DNA from 3 places in the Butyrivibrio sp. FCS006 genome. Region 1 is predicted to be linked to each of the others. Evidence: predicted binding sites of a transcription regulator. Region 1 holds the regulator's gene; each other region holds the start of a gene.
The links. The regulator HrcA, encoded in region 1, represses chaperone genes, less so after heat shock. The targets are predictions, from matches to a motif close to TGTTAGCACTCNNNNNNNNNGAGTGCTAACA.

Region 1 (6,518 bases):
CGGCTGTCTGGTTATCAGCAGCTGTTGAGAATACCTGGCTCTTCTTGGTAGGAATTGTTGTGTTACGCTCGATAAGTCTTGTAGCAACACCACCCATTGTCTCGATTGAAAGTGAAAGAGGTGTTACATCAAGAAGAAGGATATCGCCTGCGCCCTCATCACCTGCAAGCTTACCACCCTGGATACCTGCACCGATTGCTACGCACTCATCAGGGTTGAGGTTCTTGGAAGGCTCCTGGCCTGTGAGCTGTTTAACCTTCTCTACTACGCAAGGAACACGAGTTGATCCACCAACAAGGAGAACCTTACCGATATCTGCGTTTGTAAGTCCTGCATCCTTCATAGCGTTCTGAACAGGGATAGCTGTTCTCTCTACAAGATCGTGAATGAGCTCTTCGAATTTAGCTCTTGTAAGATCTACATCGAAGTGCTTAGGGCCATCAGCGCCTGCTGAGATGAAAGGAAGGTTGATGTTGGTTGTTGTTGAAGAAGAGAGCTCCTTCTTAGCCTTCTCTGCAGCTTCCTTAAGTCTCTGCATAGCCATCTTATCGCCTGAGAGGTCAACGCCCTCTTTGTTCTTGAAATCCTGAACCATCCAGTTGATGATCGCCTGGTCGAAGTCATCACCACCGAGGTGTGTATCACCGTTTGTTGAAAGAACTTCGATAACGCCGTCACCGATATCGATGATTGATACATCGAATGTACCACCACCAAGGTCGTAAACCATGATCTTCTGCTCTTTCTCGTTATCAAGACCGTAAGCCAGAGCTGCTGCTGTAGGCTCGTTGATGATTCTCTTTACCTCAAGACCTGCAATCTTACCTGCGTCCTTAGTAGCCTGACGCTGAGCATCATTGAAGTAAGCAGGAACTGTGATAACTGCCTCTGTAACCTTTTCGCCGAGATACTGTTCTGCATCAGCCTTCAGCTTCTGAAGGATCATAGCTGAAATCTGCTGAGGTGAATACTTCTTGCCGTCGATTGTACGGCCGTGATCTGTACCCATATCTCTCTTGATTGATGAGATTGTGTTCTCAGCATTTGTTACTGCCTGACGCTTAGCAGGCTCGCCGACGATTCTCTCGCCGTTCTTTGTGAAAGCAACGATTGAAGGTGTTGTTCTAGCGCCTTCTGCGTTAGCGATAACGGTGGGCTTACCACCTTCCATAACTGCTACGCAGCTATTAGTTGTACCAAGGTCGATACCAATAATCTTACTCATTTCTTTTTCCTCCGTTTATAATAATAAGATTCTGTATTTACTAAGTTATTGTGCTACAGCCACCATGCTGTGTCTGAGCACTGTATCATGGAACATGTATCCCTTCTGAAGCTCCTGGGCAACGATTCCGGATTCGTATTCCTGGGATTCCACCTGCATTACTGCATTGTGGAGGTTTGGATCAAACTCTTTTCCAACCGCTTCTATGGGGGTTACTCCTAGATCTTCAAGCTGCTTGATGAGCTGCTTGTAAATCTTGTTCATGCCGTCTGCAAAAGCTCCGTCTTTCTCAGCCTCGGGAACTGCTGCAAGACCTCTCTCAAAGTTATCTACTACAGGAAGGAGCTTCTCAAGGACATTGCCCTGTCCAAGTTCGAACTGCTGTGATTTCTCTTTGTCGGTTCTCTTCCTGAAGTTCTCAAATTCCGCCATCTGTCTCAGGACTTTATCATTAAGTTCATCAATCTTTTCCTGAAGCGGATTCTTCTTTTCTTTTTTATTTTCTTCTTTTTCTACAGTAGCCTCTTTTTCAGCATCATCTTTTTCCTCCTGTGAATCAGGTGTCTGTGCTGTTTCTTTCTCTTTGGCTTCCTCTTCAAGTTCTTCCATGATGTTCTCAAGAACTTCTTCTTTTTTCTTTTCCTCAGCTGATTTAGCCTTGGAAGAAGCCTTCTTCTTATCCTCGCTCAATTCCAATTGCCTCCTTAAAGCTTATGGGATCTAATCCCTTTTATATAGATCATCAAGTGCATGACGCATGTTCTTAAGCGTCGTTATAACCTTGTCGTAATCCATTCTCTTGGGTCCGATGATTCCTACGGTGCCCTTCATGCCATCACCAAGCTCGTACGTTGCGGTAACAACGCTGCAATCCTTCATGGACTGGATCGGTGTCTCGTTTCCGATGTAGACCTGGATTCCGGTCTCTTCATGGTCAGAGGAGAGTGTATCCTCAACGATACTCGAAAGGTCTTTGGTATCCTCAAAGGTGCTGATGAGCTCGCTGGCCTTGGCCGAATCCGTAAGCTCAGGATACTTAAAGAAGTTCATCGTACCGCTGGTATATATCTGAAGGTCGTCATCTGCTGTTATTGATTCTGCAGCCGCATCGATGACGTTTCCGATGATCTCACTGTGAATTCCGGCTTCCTGCTTGACTGCTGCGATAAGTCCTAAGTTGATGTCCTCTACAGCAAGTCCGTCCAGCCTTGTATTCATGAGAATGTTAAGCTTGAGCATTGTTGCGTCATCAAGTTCCTCTTCAACGGGAATGATCTTGTTCTTAATGACGTTTCCTTCTATGACGATGGTCGCCAGAAGGTGCTCTGCATCAACCTTGGAAATCTGGATGAACTTGAGCTTGTTCTTGCGGATCTGAGGTGCTGAGATCATTGTGGCGTAGTTGGTATCAACCGCAAGTGTCTTGGCCACCTGCTTAAGGAGGTTCTCAAGCTTCTCTTCCTTATCAAGAAGCATCTCCTTCATGTTCTCAACTTCCTGTTCCTTGTCCCTGAGCATCTCGTCTACATAGACTCTGTAACCCTGGTCGGAAGGAATTCTTCCCGCAGAAGTGTGGGGCTGAATTATAAGTCCCATCTCCTCAAGGTCTGCCATCTCATTTCTGATGGTGGCTGAACTCAAGTTAAGATCAGTATCCTTGGAAATAGTCCTTGATCCGACAGGCTCTCCTGTCTCAAGGTAGTTCCTTACTATTGCATGTAGTATGGTTCTCTTTCTCTCATCAAGTTCCAAGTCTGTACCCCTTCCTCTGTCTCCGGATTTCATTGAAAGGCTTTTATTTTGAGTTGTTAGCACTCAACTCATTTGAGTGCTAACATCTTCTCTGTAACATAAAATATCACTCGCGAGAACTAATGTCAACCTTCTAAATGTTAAATATGGATAAAAAAAACAGCAGGCACTGAAAGTGTCTGCTGTCTGTAGTCTCATTATATAAGAGAATGATCAAAGATCGATTCTGCCCTGTACCTTGTCATCAACAACGTAGTAAGCTGCATTCTCTTCAGGCTTTACATAAACGCTGAGCTTCTTCATAGCGTCTACATCTCCGCCCATATCGTACTTGTAGTTGTTCTTAGCGTTTGTAACGATTGTATCGTATGTAACGCTTCTGTCACCATACTGAAGAACGATGTTAGTCTTAACTTCTGTTGTAGCTGCTGCCTTCTTAGCTGCAAGCTTCTTAGCTGCTGTAGCTTTCTTAGCAGGAGCTGCCTTCTTAGCAGGTGCTGCCTTCTTAGGTTCAGCCTTCTTGGTTGTAGTAGCTTTCTTAGCTGCAGGCTTCTTAGCCTCAGTCTTCTCAGCTGCCTTCTTAGGCTCAGCCTTCTTTGCAGGTGCTGCCTTCTTAGCAGGAGCTGCCTTCTTTGCAGGTGCCTTCTTCTCTTCTGCCTTTGCAGGAGCTGCCTTAACTTCTGCTGCCTTAACTTCTGCAGCTACAGGTGTCTTGATTGTTGCAACAGGCTTCTCAGCTGCATCAGTCTTCTTGATCTCTGCCATTTTTACATTTCCTCCTCAAAATCATTGTCTGATTTGTTGTAGCTCGTTAAAACAATAAAGCGATTACGAAATAGAGTTTACACTCATTATTTTGCCTTGTCAACGCATTTTCAAAGTTTTAAGGACTTTTAATCCTTGATATATGCGGCATAAACAGAAACCAGTGTCAGGGAAAACAGTATTCCCGCGAGTATGTCGGTGGCCCAATGCACTCCGGCCAGCATTCTTGCGCATACTCCGACTACCATCAGCACCGCAGCAGCAACAGTCAGTATTCTGACATAGCTCTTTTCGGAAAAGAGTCTTTTCCATGCGATTATGGCACTTCCGAAGACGCTGCAGATAATCAGTACGTGGCTTGAAGGGTACGAGGTCTCAAGCTCAGTCTCTCCGGGCGGAATGATCGGTCTGTAGTTGATCGGGATCTTACCGAAAGCAACATAGATGATCGCAACCACCAGATACAGCATTCCAAGTCCAAGTATGGTCTTTCCGACTTTGGAAATACTCTTTGTCTGTACAAGTTTTACAACGCCCATAAAAGCGAAGAATGCAACTACCAGAAACGCCAGCACCATCACCAGATCAGATATTTTGTCAAACATTTCGTTATATCCCAGAAGATTTGCAACAGCTCCGTTCAATGAAGAAAAACCAACGGATGTGCCTTCCGGACCTATGGCCGCTCTGTCCACAAATGCTGTGAGAAACGAGAAGATCACAGTGATCAGCAAAAGACATATCGGCTTTGTCGATGTATTTTTCTCAAACTTCAATTTAAACATCCCCTTTCGGCATTACTTGCCATATTCCTCTTTAACGAATTTCTTAAGGGCAACCATTGCTCTCTCAACCTTTTCGGTATCGATGCAGTAAGCCATTCTGAAGAACCCGGGTGCTCCGAAACCGTCAGCCGGAACAAATACCAGATCGTACTTTAAAGCTTTTTTACAAAATGCTACTGAATCCTCCTCCAGTGCCTTGGGCATTATATAGAAGGTTCCGCCGGGCTTAACTACTGTAAAGCCAAGCTCAACCAGTGTGTCGTAGATGATGTTCATGTTGGTCTCATAAACTGAGAGATCCGCTGTAAGTGAACATACCTTGGCAACAGCCTGCTGAATAATAGAAGGAGGACAGTTGTGTCCTGTGCCTCTTGAAATCTGTCCGCACATGGGAACGATGATATCAGCACCCTCGCAGGCAGGATTTACAGCCACGTAACCGATTCGCTCTCCGGGAAGTGAGAGTGACTTGGAGAATGAATAACAGCTTAAGGTGTGATCGTAGAACTTTGAAACATAAGGTGAATCTGCACCCTTGAACACGATCTCTCTGTAAGGCTCGTCTGAGAGAAGGAAAATGTTGTGACCATACTCTTTTGACTTCTCTCTTAAGATATCAGCAAGTCTCTGAAGTGTAGCAGTTGAATATGCAATACCTGACGGATTGTTAGGTGTGTTTACAAGAACTGCTGCCACGTTCTCATTTATCATCTCCAAGAACTTATCGAAGTTGATCTGAAAAGAGCTTGTATCCGCCGGAACTACACTAAGCTTACAGCCGGCGCCTGTGATGTATGGACCGTACTCAGGGAAGTATGGTGCAAAAGCGATCATCTCATCGCCGGGCTTAGTCACTGCTCTTACTGCATGCGCAACAGCACCTGCTGCTCCGGTTGTAGGGAAGATGTGCTCCGGACCATAATTCATTCCGAATCTCTCATTCAAAGATTTTGCTATCTCTTCTTTATATAGAGGGTTTCCAAGGCTTGGTGTATAGCCATGAAGTGTCATGGTATCCTCTTCCTGAAGGAGCCTTATCATCTCATCCGTAAACTCCTTGGGAACTTCCACACTCGGATTTCCCAGACTGAAATCAAATACATTCTCGTATCCTACTTCTTTTCCCCTGGCAGTTGCATACTCTGAAAGCTCTCTTATTACCGACTTGGCACCGAGCATGCTCTTGTATTGTTCGTTAATCATAGCCGTTCCTCCTAAATATATATATGGCTGTTCGTATATCTATGCCGTGATATTTGTATGATTATAGCATAATACCTGTTTGATTATATCATATTGTTTAGCAGTTTACATTATTAAAGTATTCGCCTATTTAAGGAGGAGTTCTTCGATGGCACACTTGTAGTTTGCAAAGTTAAAAGTATGCTCGTCGTCTTCAAATGTCATAATAAAGTTTTTCCCTTGGATGATCCCTGCATTTTCATAGTTCCTGATTTTCCAGAAGAACTCTTTATCACGATAATCAGGGCTATCCATTATTCCAAAATGTTCAATATAAACAAGCTTGCGACGTCTGACATTAAGACATGTGAAGTCAGGATATATTATGGACGATGGAGATTCCACCATCGCATGGTAGGCATCCCCCTCTGAAGTTCCGGGAATCTTTACAGGAGCTTCATATTTATATGGTATGCCAAGCATTTTAAGATTGTCTGCAATAATAACTTCAGATTTAGAGCGAACCCACTCACCATTTGCAGTTTTCTGATCTTTCTTCTCCGGATATTTAGGGTTCGGTTCATAAGGAATTTCCAGCCATCTTTTTGCAAACTCGGTATCTTCGATTAAATATGGCTTTATAAGACGCTGTCTTATCTCAGTCTGCCTGCCATAAATCTCCTTCGCTTGATTAGTCTCATATTCATGAATAATTGAATCAATAAGATCAAGCTTTGGGTTCAGTGATTTAATAAATCTATCTGCATAGGTCTTTTGCGCTAACGCTTGTGCAATATCTATCCTGTCTT
Region 2 (6,518 bases), on a different contig from region 1:
GACCTTGGAATTACCGGAATATACTTAAATCCTATATTTGAAGCGCACAGTAACCACAAGTACAACACTAAGGACTACAAGAAAGTTGACCCTCAGTTTGGCACCAATGAGGACCTCAGAGCGCTGGTGGACGAGGCTCATGCGCTGGGCATCAGAGTTATGCTGGATGCGGTTTTTAACCACACCGGAATTGACCATCCTATGTGGGAGGACATTGTGGAGAAGGGCCAGGCATCTGAATATGCCGACTGGTACATGATCAATAAGTGGCCACTTGAGAAGGGCAGGGATACAAGGGACGGAAGGTATTACTCTTTTGCATTCGCAGAGTACATGCCAAAGCTCAACACCAATAACCCCAAGGTTCAGGACTATCTGCTGGATATTGTCAGGTTCTGGATTGAGACCTTTGACATAGACGGACTGAGGTTTGACGTAGGAAATGAGGTTTCACACTCATTCCTTAAGGCTTTGAGGTATATGACCTGCCATATGAAGGAGGACTTCTACCTTCTTGGTGAGATCTGGCATGATTCGATCTCATGGCTGCGTGGAGATGAGTATGATTCTGTCATGAACTATCCGCTTACTACGGCAATTTCGGACTTCTGGGTATACAAGAACAGAGGAAGAGAGTCTTTTGAATACGACATAAACAGATGCTTTACCATGTATTATGCTCAGGTAAACGATGTTTTGTTCAATCTCCTGGATTCTCATGATACCAACAGGCTTTTGGATAAAGCAGGGCACAACATAGATATCTTTTACCAGCAGCTTGCTGTTCTGTTCACTATGCCGGGAAGCCCCTGTATCTACTACGGTACAGAGGTGGCTATGGATGGATCCTATGATCCTGACTGCAGACGCTGTATGCCCTGGGATGAGATTGACGCCGGCCTTAAAGATGGCGAGATTTCAGAGATGAAGCGCCTCATCGAGATGAGAAAGACTCTGCAGTCCTGCAAGAGCAGAAACTTCCACTTCCCGAATGATATTGAGGAGAAGAGGGTTATCTCTTTTACCAAGATTGGGGAAAATGAGAGCATTCAGATTTACCTTAACTGTGAGGAGAATGCGGTGGATATCGATGTTAGCGGATTTGAGGGCGTTGTTTACTCACGCAAATGGAGTGATGGTAAGCTTGAGCCTAACGGGGTGCTGATACTAAAGAAGTAAGGTGATTCAAAATGAGAAAAAGTGAAACGTCCCCGGTGACTCAAAATGAGTCAAAGTGAAACGTCCCCAGTGACTCACTGTGATACAATGTTAAAGGAAACCAAAACCGGACTCAAAGGGGGTATTTATGGCAACTTACGCGGTTTCAGATATCCATGGATGTTACGACGAACTGATGGAGCTTGTGAAGCTCATTGGTTTCTCTGATGAAGATACGCTATATGTGCTTGGAGACTGCGTTGATCGTGGGCCTAAGCCGGTGGAGGTTCTGGCTTGGATGATGAATAAGCCAAATGTCATCCCCATCGCCGGAAACCACGAGAATATGATGCTTAAAGTTCTTTTACCCGGATTAAAAGAGGTAAATTCTGAGGAAGCAGTGGAAAAGACACTTACCATGGACTTCATCACGGATACAAACCTTTGGTTTCTTAGTGAAAATGGTGGTAAGATAACTTCTGATGCATTCAGGCGGCTTTCGGCGTATGACCGGGAAGCTCTTGTGGAGTATGTTCAGGAGTTCTCTCTTTATGAGGAAGTTACGGTTAACGGGCAGAGATTTGTGCTTGTTCACACTATCGGCAAGAACATCCACAGCCTTGAAGACCTTGAGAATGCTGATCTGTCATCGATTGAGGAATCTCTGTATGACAGGCCAGATTTCGAGGAAGACTGGGATAGGGGCGATGACATATTCATTATCGGCCACACTCCGACCTGGTTTCTCGGCAAGAAGGACAATCGCGTTTTCAGGAACGGAAATCTTTTAGACATAGATTGTGGCTGTGTCATGGGAGGGAATCTTGTGGCGATATGCCTGGAGACTATGGAAGAGTTTTATGTTAAGGGGCACTGACAGATGGTTCTGGTTCAGCAGATGATCGTTTTATTCATAATGATGGGGATCGGGTTTTTTTGTGGGAAAAAGAGCTTTCTCACCGACAGTGGCTGTAAGACCCTCTCGTGGATTGTGTTAAATATTGCAACGCCGGCCTTGATCCTGTCGGCGGGAATGAATGAGGAAAGTACCATAAGGGGAAGCTCCCTGTTATTTGGATTTCTTGTTACATTGGCAGTGTATGCTTTTTTGATCGTGATATCTTTCATTATTCTGCCAATTCTAAGGGTACAGAGCGATGACAAAAGTATATACCGCGTCATGACGATCTTTTCCAATGTAGGGTTTATGGGGCTTCCCATCTTACAGGCTGCGTATGGTCCGGAAGCAGTGCTGTACGGGGCGCTTTTTCAGTTCCCCTATAATTTTCTCATGTACACATACGGAATCGCAGCAATTAAGGGTGATAATCCGCTTAAAGGCGGAAGTCCGCTCAAAAAGATCTTGAACATTGGCGTCATTTCCTGCATCATTTCGATCACTATATACGTTTCCGGTATTCATATGCCGTCTTTTATCACTTCATCTGCCAAGCACCTAAGCAGCATCGCTGCGCCTCTTAGCATGATGGTAATCGGCCAGTCCATGACTTCCATAAAAATCAAGGAGCTGTTTGGTGATGTTAAGCTCCTGTTGTTCTCGCTGATAAAGCTGATAGCAGTACCAATTCTTGGAGTTCTGCTCCTTGGCTTATTCATCGATGACAAGCTGATTTTGCAGGTGTGCTATGTGATGCTGGCAACTCCGATTGGCTCCATGACAGCAATGGTTGCGCAGCAATATGGGGGCAATTACGCCTTGGCTTCTAAGGGAGTGGCATTATCTACGCTTTTGTCAGTAGCTACCATTCCGCTGATATCTCTTTTGCTCCAATTATGATGAGCAGTGGCTGGATCAGAGCATCCTCTGAAGGTCATTTCTAATGCTTGTAACCTGATTTATTGCGTTTTCGCACTCGCGCTTTGCCTTGCCAATCTGGGACTGTACAATGACATCCATCAAAAATCCATCGCAGAAGAGGTCTCCGAATGTAAGGAATCCGTTGATGTGCACTGATGAATAGCCGTTTACGTCTCTAAGCTCTTTTGAGAATTTTTCAAGCGCCTGCTTTGCCTGGTTAATTTCATGCTCAGCATCGCTCATTTTGCTGTGTTTAATAAGGCCGCTGATAAATCCTCCGCCGAGGGTATCGAATAATCCCCATCCGCTGGCACTTGAAAGGCTTCTTCTGGCTCTTTCAAGGTGATCGAGTGCAACATCTGCTGCAGAAATGGCTTCCTGTATTTCTCTTGTTCTCATATCAAACATGGTATTTCCTCCGTATAAATCAAACAAAATAGTGTTTTAGATAATACGATAATAAGACTAAGGGACGCATAGTTACATGGCCGATGCAGCGTAATAGCAGAGTTTAATTCCCCTTTTTTGGAAAAAGATTAATTCTGTATTGGAGTTTACAATAGCTTTTTATCCAAATTAGCACTCTCGGTTGACGAGTGCTAATAGTGGTGTTATAGTGATTATAGAACAAAGGAACAGAGAAGACCGTTAGGACTTAACTTTCCTAAGATCTAAACCCTCCGTCCCATTGCTCAATAACAGTTAACCAATTGTTTTTGTGCAAAGGAGGTAAGCATTATGTTAACACCTAGTATTTTTGAAGAGAATTTCATAGACGATCTGTTTGGATTCCCTTACATGAAGGAATTCGACGACATGAGTCGAGGCATGGAGCGTAAGCTCTACGGAAGAAAGGCAGCAAGGATGATGAAGACCGATATCCGTGAGAAGGACGACAACTATGAGGTTTCAATAGATCTTCCGGGCTTCAAGAAAGAAGACATCACAGTAGAACTGAACGACGGTTACATCACAATAAGCGCATCCAAGAACCTTGACAGAGATGAAGACAAGAAAGGCAAACTGATCCGTCAGGAGAGGTACGCCGGATCCATGACCAGGAGCTTCTATGTAGGTGAAAATGTCGAGAAAGGCGACATTGAAGCCAACTACAGACACGGCGTTCTGAATCTGACAATTCCTAAAAAAGCCATGGACAAGAAGATTCCGGAAAAGAATCTGATAGCTATCGAAGGATAACCGATGCCTGATATGTAAGTGTTTGAGCCTCCGCATTACGCGGAGGCTCTTTTTTGTCTCCGAAAAATGAGCCCCTGACTCCGTCCCCGGGGCTCATTTTTGAGCCCTAGGGACGGAGTCAGGGGCTCAAAATTTATATTCTTTTTGGAATTTTGGTGCATAATTACCGTTATAATGGTAAATAAGAGAATTGTTGAGGTTTCTAATGACACAGTTACGAGAGGAGTAGGACTGATGAAGAAAAGACCGACGATTGTTGTGACTTCGCTGGTGATGGCCTTTGTCCTAACGGCTTGCGCTGCTGCTTCCAGTGGGACGGCAGAAAGCTTTCAGGATCGTCTTAATTCTGCGCTGAGCAAAGGGTGGGTTGACTCCGACCTTTATGATTCAGTGAAGGCGGATAAGGAGTATCGCCCGCAGGATGATTTCGCAGCGGCCAAAAACAAAGAGTGGAAGCTGGAAATGGGCAATGAATACAGCGGTGTATTTCAGGACGTTTCGGATGCGGTTCTGGAAAAGATGAAAAAAGCTGCTACAGATGAATCACTACCCGGAGAAGAGGCGGAGGTACTCAGAAAGTACTATGCGCTTTCATCAGACTGGGATTATAGAAATAGTCAGGGCGTAGAACCTCTAAAGCCCTATATAGCAGACATTGAATCCATAAGCAGCATGGATGAATTGTATGCTTTCTTTGGAGATCTTGAGAGAAACCCACTTGCGCTTGCGCCGATAACGGTGGACGTAATGGATTCATATCATATTGAAGAGTATCCCGATATTAACCTAACAATAGTAGATACCCCGAAGCTTTCCCTGCAGGCCCCGAATGGGAAGTTTTATTATGACAAGCTGAATTCAGCATCGACACTTGAGATGTATGAACAGGTAGAAAACAAGGTGCTGTACATGTTAGAGGCCCTTGGCTATCCGAAGAACGATGCGAAAAAGATCTTTAAGAACTGCCTTAAGTGGGAGAAAGCAGTTGCTTCTTCAACAGTGGACATGACTTTAGAAGACGTGGCAAAGAGCACAAAAACCAGGGATGAGGCAGCAAATATCGCAGGAAAATTCCCGCTTATCAAACTTTTGGATGACTGGGGATTTTCAAACGCTGAATATTTGGTTATTTCCGAGTTTTACACAAAGAGGCTCGCAGGGCTGTGCAAGAAGAGCAATCTGGACGAGATGAAGGACTATCTGATAGTCAATTATTGCCTGGACAGTGCAATGTGCCTTGACAGGGACACACTGGATAAAATGAGTGAATTCTCGAAATCCAAGACCCAGCAGCCTATGGACTTCGGTAAGTCAGAGCAGCAGCGCGAAGACTCTCTGCAGTTCGAGTATTTCATAGGCCATACAGCAATGCTCGGAGCTCTCAACAAAACCTATGTTGAGAACTATTTCGATGATGCAACCACAGCAGAGCTTACAAAAATGACAGAGGACATTATTGACGCATATAATGTGATCTTTGCCGAAGAGCCCTGGCTGTCTGACGAGGGCAAGGCAGCATGCCTTGATAAGCTTAATAATATAGGTATCCATATAGCCTATCAGAATTTTGAGGTCCTTGATTACAGCAAGACTCCATTCAAATCCAAAGAAGAGGGCGGAAGCTTTTTGGATGCCTATTATGCTATGCAGAGATATTCGGTTAATCACAGAGCTTTCCTTGCAGGCGAGAAATTCAGGAAAGATTATTGGGATCCGCTTGGAAAAGACACATCTACTACAACTACAAACGCATTCTATAACCCGGCAACCAACGGAATATATATCTGTGCCGGAATATGCGAACCTAACAGCTATTCACCTGATATGACATATGAAGAGAAGCTTGGGGGACTCAGCGCCATAATCGGTCACGAGATCACTCACGGCTTTGACAGTGGCGGATCTCTTTACGACAAAAACGGTATAAAGAGTTCCTGGCTGCCCTACAAAGATCAGGTGGCATTTGTCGATCTCAACGACAAGGTTGCTTCATATTATTCAACTTTAACGCCATTTCCGGGATCAGGCCTTTATAACGGAGCAAACCTCACCGGAGAAGCAACAGCCGACATGGGCGGGCTGAAGGCAAATCTTTATCTGGCCTCCAAGGTTCCTGACTTTGACTATGATCTGTTCTTTACCTCCTATGCACGGCTTTGGAGGGTAAACATGCCTTTGGAAGCGGAAAAGAGCTATTTCTCCGGTGATTCTCATCCTCTTGCTTTTTACAGAGTAAATGTTGGATTGCAGCAGTTTGATGAGTTTTACGAGACATACGGAATAGTAGAAGGCGATGGCATGTACCTCGAACCTGAAAAAAGGATCGCGGTTTGGTGATAGG
Region 3 (6,518 bases), on a different contig from region 1:
GTTTTTGAACAAAATCTTTGAATTGATAGTCATGCGTCAACTCACTTTTTAGCTTTGAGCATGACTTTCATAAAAAAGGGAGTCATAGAGAACCGTCCCCGTTGACTCCCTAACAGCTTACCACTTCTTGGCCGGGCATCTTGCGCCGTCAGCCAGTGCCCTTATCTCAACATAGCACCCACACTTAAGGCAGGTAGCATCAAGAAGGTTGTCACAGCTCTTGCACTGTGACAACCTCTTTTCATATTTCTCATCAGAAGCCTTCTCATCATCTGACATCAGGCTTCTTGTCTTCTCTAGCTGTGATTTGATGTCCTCATTGCCCGCCATGTCGCGCAACAGGCATCTCTTGCAGCTGTTATCCATATATTACATGTTCCTTTCTATTCGCAGAATCGGTGAACCGGCGAGGAGTCAAAGAGAACCGTCCCCTTTGACTCCCCCATTGACTCATAATGAGTCAAAGTGAAACGTCCCCGGTGTCTCAAAATGAGTCAAAGTGAAACGTCCCCGGTGACTCATCCCTTCACTGCGCTTGCGACAAGTTCTCCACCTTGTACGTCAAACTCAATTATATCATGAGGAGCTACCCTGTCTTCAAGGATCAGCTTTGCTGAAAGCGTCTCAACATATTTCTGCACGAATCTCTTAAGAGGTCTTGCGCCGTAGATCGGGTCGTAAGCGTTGTCGATGACAAACTGCCTTGCAGCAGGAGTCAGGCGAACGCTGATTTCTCTGTCGGCAAGTCTCTTGTTAAGGTCATCAACGATGAGGCCTACTATGTTTCCGATGTTGTCCTTGGTCAGAGGCTTGAACATGATTATCTCATCAAGTCTGTTGAGGAACTCAGGCCTGAAGTGTCCGCGCAGATCATCCATAGTCATATTCTCAGCATCCTCGCTGATGGTTCCGTCATCCCTGATTCCATCAAGCAGGTACTGGGCGCCAATGTTTGAAGTCATGATAAGGATAGTGTTCTTGAAGTCCACAGTCCTGCCCTGAGAATCCGTAACACGTCCGTCATCCAGGATCTGAAGAAGCACGTTAAAGACATCCGGGTGAGCCTTCTCGATCTCATCGAAAAGAACTACCGCATAAGGCTTACGTCTTACAGCTTCTGTCAGCTGGCCACCTTCCTCATATCCAACATATCCGGGAGGTGCTCCGATAAGTCTGGACACGGAAAACTTCTCCATGTACTCACTCATATCAATTCTGACCATGTTGTTCTCATCATCAAAGAGCGCCTGTGCCAGCGACTTGGCAAGCTCTGTCTTACCAACACCTGTAGGTCCGAGGAACAGGAATGAACCGATTGGCTTACTAGGATCCTTGATGCCTGCCTTGGATCTCATGATTGCCTCAGAAACCTTGGTTACAGCATCGTCCTGACCGATGACACGATGATGAAGTTCATCTGCCAGATGCAGAGTCTTGTTCCTCTCACTCTCAGTCAATTTATTTACAGGAATTCCGGTCCATCTGCTGATGATACCTGCAATCTCCTCATCGGAAACTCTCTCATGCACAAGCGAAGTCTCATTCTCGCCGGCCTTAGCCGCCTCCTCAGCCTCCTCCAGCTGCTTCTTAAGAGCAGGGAGCTTTGCATACTGAAGCTCTCCGGCCTTCTCGTAATCACCGTCTCTCTGGGCAATCGCAATCTCAGAATTTATGGTATCTATCTGCTCACGCATTGCAGCAAGCTTATCAACCGCCTGCTTCTCATTGTCCCACTGAGCCTTCCTGGTATCGAACTCCTCACGCAGCTCCGAAAGCTCTTTCTGCAAATTCTTAAGACGCTCAATGCTTAAGGAGTCATCCTCTTTCTTAAGAGCCGCCTCCTCGATCTGCATCTGCATGATCTTACGATTCATCTCATCGAGCTCCGCCGGCATTGAATCCATCTCGGTCTTGATCAGCGCGCAAGCCTCATCCACCAGGTCTATAGCCTTATCCGGAAGGAACCTGTCCGAAATATATCTATTCGAAAGAACCGCAGCACTCACCAGCGCAGAGTCCATGATCTTTACTCCGTGAAAGACCTCGTACCTCTCCTTAAGGCCCCTCAAGATACTTATGGTATCCTCAACGGTAGGCTCGTCCACCATAACCGGCTGGAAACGTCTCTCAAGGGCAGCATCCTTCTCGATGTACTGCCTGTATTCGTTCAGCGTCGTTGCGCCGATACAGTGAAGCTCGCCCCTTGCCAGCATAGGCTTAAGCATGTTGCCCGCATCCATTGCGCCGTCGGTCTTACCTGCGCCAACGATCAAATGCAGCTCATCTATGAAAAGAATGATCTCACCATCCGACTGTTTTACATCCTCAAGGACGGCCTTGAGCCTCTCCTCAAACTCGCCCCTGTACTTGGCTCCGGCCACCAGAGCGCCCATATCAAGGGAAAAGATCTTTTTGTCCTTGAGCGCTGTCGGAACATCGCCACTGGCTATTCTCTGAGCAAGTGCTTCTACAACCGCAGTCTTACCAACACCTGGCTCACCGATGAGTACAGGATTGTTCTTAGTCTTCCTCGACAAAATCCTGATGACATTACGGATCTCAGTATCTCTGCCAATTACAGGATCGAGCTTCTGACGTCTGGCCTTCTCAACCAGTTCTGTTCCGTACTTATTCAGAGTATCGTAAGTCGCCTCCGGATTATCCGTTGTCACATTTCTGTTGCCACGAACCTCAGACAGCACCTGAAGGAATCTGTTCCTGTCAATTCCGAACTGCGCCAAAAGCTCTTTTACCGCCTTGTTAGGCTTCTTGATCACAGCCATGAACAAATGCTCAACGGAAACATAGGAATCTCCAAGTGCTTTGGCCTCATCCTCAGCGGACAGCAGCGCCTTATTAAGGTCAGCGCCGATATACGGCTGGCCTCCGGATACCTTGGTTCTCTTGCCGATAGCCTCTTCTATCCTCATGATAAAAGACCTTGTGTCGACCCCCATACGCTCTACAAGCTTGGCAATTAAGCTATCCTCAATTGTCATGAGAGAATATAGAAGGTGTTCCTGTTCAATTTCCTGATTGCCGTACTCAACCGCAACCTTCTCACAGTTCTGCACGGCTTCAATTGATTTCTGGGTAAACTTCTGTATATTCATAAACACTCCTCTCCGCAGGCAAAATGGATTTCCTGCTCTGTGTTTGTTGTTCTATTCTTTGTATAACACAAATTAGCACTCTCGTCAAGAGAGTGCTAATTATTATTTCTTCTTATCGTTAAAAATGTATGCCCTAGGGTAGCATTTTCTATTACTGAAGGCATAAAATCACATTTTCAACATCAATCCTTCCCTTTAACCATCGGCACAACTGATCCGCCGTAGGGAATCACATAAACCTTCTTATCCGTGAAATCAACGCCGGACACAAACTCCGCAGCATCAGTAAACGCCTCCATACCCATAGGCCCTGTCGTATCGCCGTCAATAGTGGTGAGAATCCTGCACTCTCCCTTCCTCAGGTTCTCGACAGTCAGGTAAAAGATAAATCCGCCGATGGTGAAGTCTGCGCGAAGAGCCTCATCGAGTCTGCCTTCCTTAAGAGGCGCAAGCCACGCTGTGTAGTCGGGAGCTCCGCATCCTTCAGGGCACTTACAGAGCCAGAGCATCTGTCCGCCTTCCTTCATGGCTCTCATGCCGTTGAGCATGCCCTTGCAGCCCTGATACAGGTTCATGTCCTTGGGCGCTCCGCCGCTGCTGACGATGACAATGTCAGCTTCCTCGTCGATCCACTTCTCGTAACACTTCTTTTGGAAAAGACAGCTCTCCTTCCACGCTTCGTATAGGTCTCCGCCAAAGAGTCCGCTGTACCTGCCACTTGTAGCAACCACGATATTGATGCCGTAAGTCACTTCAACCAGAGCCGCAGCCTCGTTCATGTCCTCGTTGATAGGATTATTATCCAAAAGAGCGCATCCAACCCTGGGGTCTGAATGAGCAAGCTTGGGATCCAGCGCCCTCTGATGGTTCTGACGTATAGTCTGCCTTGAAGCAACTCCCGGCAGGATGTTCTTTCTTCCGCCGCCAAAGCCTGCCATCATGTGATGAACAGTTCCTCCGACCACGATGACTTTTCTGCCAACAACCAAAGGATTGACGCGCACATCTGTGCCTCTTGAAGTCTGTCCGACAAGTACACATTCACCATCGCAGTCATGATCCACAACCGTAACATTCTGATACATGTAGGAGCCTGCGATTATCTCTTTTTCCTGTTCAGAAGATTTCCTGTGAGTACCAAGTGCGATTAACACGCAGATGTTTTCAAAAGGAACAGCACAAGTATCATGAAGATAATGCCCCAGGAGAGTCACTATATCTCCCTGGTGCATCCAGCTCCTGGTGATATCTGATACCACTATCGTAATCTCATCACCTGCCGAAATCTTCTCGCGAAGCGGTGCAGAAGCAATTGCCCCCTCCTCGACGCATAGCCTGAAAGCCTCTGAAACATCCTCTATCTCAGGCATCGGATCCGGGTTTAAAAACTCAATGGACTTCGCGCCCTTGATCTCAATATCCACCACTTCAGTTCCGTATTTCAAACTAACAGATTTATCCATAACTTTCTCTCACTCACAAAACAGTTTTAAAAACAACAACAGCCACTATAAGCGCAACCAGCACCAGAACAGTGACCACATCCCTTACAGCAAAAGGATACTCCTTGTAACCGCTCTTATAGCCCCTAAGTTCAAACCCTCTCATCTCCGCAGACATAGCAGATACATCTACCTTCTTAAGACTTGATACCAAAAGAGGCACGCACAGCGGCGCAATAAGCCCCAGCTTCCTGAAGATGTTTTTTGTATCAAAATCCACGCCTCTGGCCTTCTGCGCATCCTGAATGTCGTGGAACTCAGTTGCAAATATCGGCACAAACCTGAACGCAGTGGTAACAATAAACGCATATCTGTAGGGCAGATGAAGCCTTTTTACCAGCGCATTGCAAAGATCATTCATACGGGTGATCGCGAACAACAGCATCAGAGGAAGCATCGCTGCGATAACTCTAAGTGACAAGAGCAGTGCACTCTTAAGGCCGCCGGTCGTAAACAGCACCACGCCTCCGATAACCAGAAGGGGACTTCCGTCTCTTACGAAAAAGAGCTGTATCACGAACATAATAAGTCCCAGGATCATCAGGTTTCTCGTAAGGAAAAGAGCTCTCTTAAAAAGCCCGGCTGTTGCAGAAATCAAGATCATCGCCACGATAAACAAAACTTCCGCAAAAACATTCTCACACAGTATTGCTGCGATTCCATACATAAAAGCCGCAGCCAGTTTGGTCACAGGATTTAACTTATGAAGAAAGCTATCTCCCGGCACATAGTTCAAAAGATTCATAACGCGCCTCCCTTCTGAGCTTTCCCTCGAAGGGCGTCAAGCATCTCTTCAATAGTAAACACATCCTTAAACTCATCCCCAAAGCGAAGCGCCAGCTCAGGTATCTGCGCTGGGAGCACTCTGGCCTTTTTAAGGACGTCGACATTTTTCATCATCTCTTTTGTAGGACCCTGTCCCAGGATCTCGCCATGGTTGAGTACGATGACACTCTTTGCATAGGACTGGACCAGCTCCATATCATGACTGACCATTAGGACCGTTACGCCCTTTTCCACATTGAGCCTTGTGACATAATCCATGATGCGGATACACTCAAGGTAATCAAGTCCTGTCGTGGGCTCATCGAGAATAAGCAGCTCGGGCTCGCAGGCAATCACTCCGGCAAGTGCAATCCTCTGTCTCTCTCCGCGGCTTCTTGAAAAGGGGAACCACTCAGGGTCAAGTTTAAAGGTCTCAAGGACCTGCTCTGTGCGATCTTTGATCCTATCCTCAGACCACCCTTGCGCCTTCATGGAAAAAGCTATCTCATCCCTTACAGTGTTTTCGCAGATCTGTCTGTCGGGATTCTGGAAAAGAAATCCACAGTCCCTTGCAAGTGTACTCGAAGGGGTCTGTAAAGTGTCTTTTCCATTAAGGTAAACATGACCTTTGGTTGGATGCAAAAGGCCGTTGGTAAGGCGGCTTATGGTGCTCTTACCTGCACCGTTGGCACCGATCAGCGCCACAAAACCTCCCTTTTCGATGCGGAAGTTTAAGTCTTTTAAAATAGGTCTTTTCTCGGAGTATCCGAAACTAACATCTTCAAAACGTATCATTCAAGGATCCTCCTGACCATCTTCTCTGCATCATCCACAGTAAGCGTAACCTCACCGTCATATATCTTTTCCCTGATGAGCTCTGCTGAAAGCTCGGTTACTCTTGGCACGTTTATGCCAAGGTCCTTGAAGGTGTTGATGGATGCTGCCATATCTCTCGGGGTTCCGTAAAAGGCAACCTTGCCTTTATCAAGAACCATCATATGTTTAACATACTCGCAAAGGAGCATGATCTTTTGCTCGACAATAATTACAGTGATGCCCTTCTCTCTGTTAAGGGCAGTAAGTATCTTAAAGATCTCTCTGCTGCTCTCGGGGTCCAGCTCACCTGTGGGCTCATCCA

Region 2: G633_RS0105735 (Hsp20/alpha crystallin family protein) is a predicted target of HrcA. The motif match lies at 3,552-3,582, and genes of this name have one in related genera.
Region 3: clpB (ATP-dependent chaperone ClpB) is a predicted target of HrcA. The motif match lies at 3,184-3,214, and genes of this name have one in related genera.

Annotation. Positions count from the first base shown of each region.
Region 1 covers NZ_KE384204.1:133,984-140,501, reverse strand. The annotation lists gene dnaK (molecular chaperone DnaK) at 1-1,225, opposite strand, end outside; gene grpE (nucleotide exchange factor GrpE) at 1,271-1,915, opposite strand; gene hrcA (heat-inducible transcriptional repressor HrcA) at 1,946-3,010, opposite strand; gene G633_RS19970 (DUF6465 family protein) at 3,191-3,742, opposite strand; gene G633_RS0111890 (phosphatase PAP2 family protein) at 3,871-4,518, opposite strand; gene G633_RS0111885 (pyridoxal phosphate-dependent aminotransferase) at 4,540-5,730, opposite strand; gene G633_RS0111880 (hypothetical protein) at 5,857-6,518, opposite strand, start outside.
Region 2 covers NZ_AUKB01000013.1:222,431-228,948, forward strand. The annotation lists gene G633_RS0105715 (glycoside hydrolase family 13 protein) at 1-1,179, shown strand, start outside; gene G633_RS0105720 (metallophosphoesterase) at 1,307-2,035, shown strand; gene G633_RS0105725 (AEC family transporter) at 2,078-2,956, shown strand; gene G633_RS0105730 (hypothetical protein) at 2,972-3,385, opposite strand; gene G633_RS0105735 (Hsp20/alpha crystallin family protein) at 3,716-4,177, shown strand; gene G633_RS0105740 (M13 family metallopeptidase) at 4,412-6,514, shown strand.
Region 3 covers NZ_KE384205.1:454,515-461,032, forward strand. The annotation lists gene G633_RS0116465 (DUF6171 family protein) at 118-366, opposite strand; gene clpB (ATP-dependent chaperone ClpB) at 519-3,113, opposite strand; gene larA (nickel-dependent lactate racemase) at 3,296-4,576, opposite strand; gene G633_RS0116480 (energy-coupling factor transporter transmembrane component T family protein) at 4,590-5,360, opposite strand; gene G633_RS0116485 (energy-coupling factor ABC transporter ATP-binding protein) at 5,357-6,175, opposite strand; gene G633_RS0116490 (energy-coupling factor ABC transporter ATP-binding protein) at 6,172-6,518, opposite strand, start outside.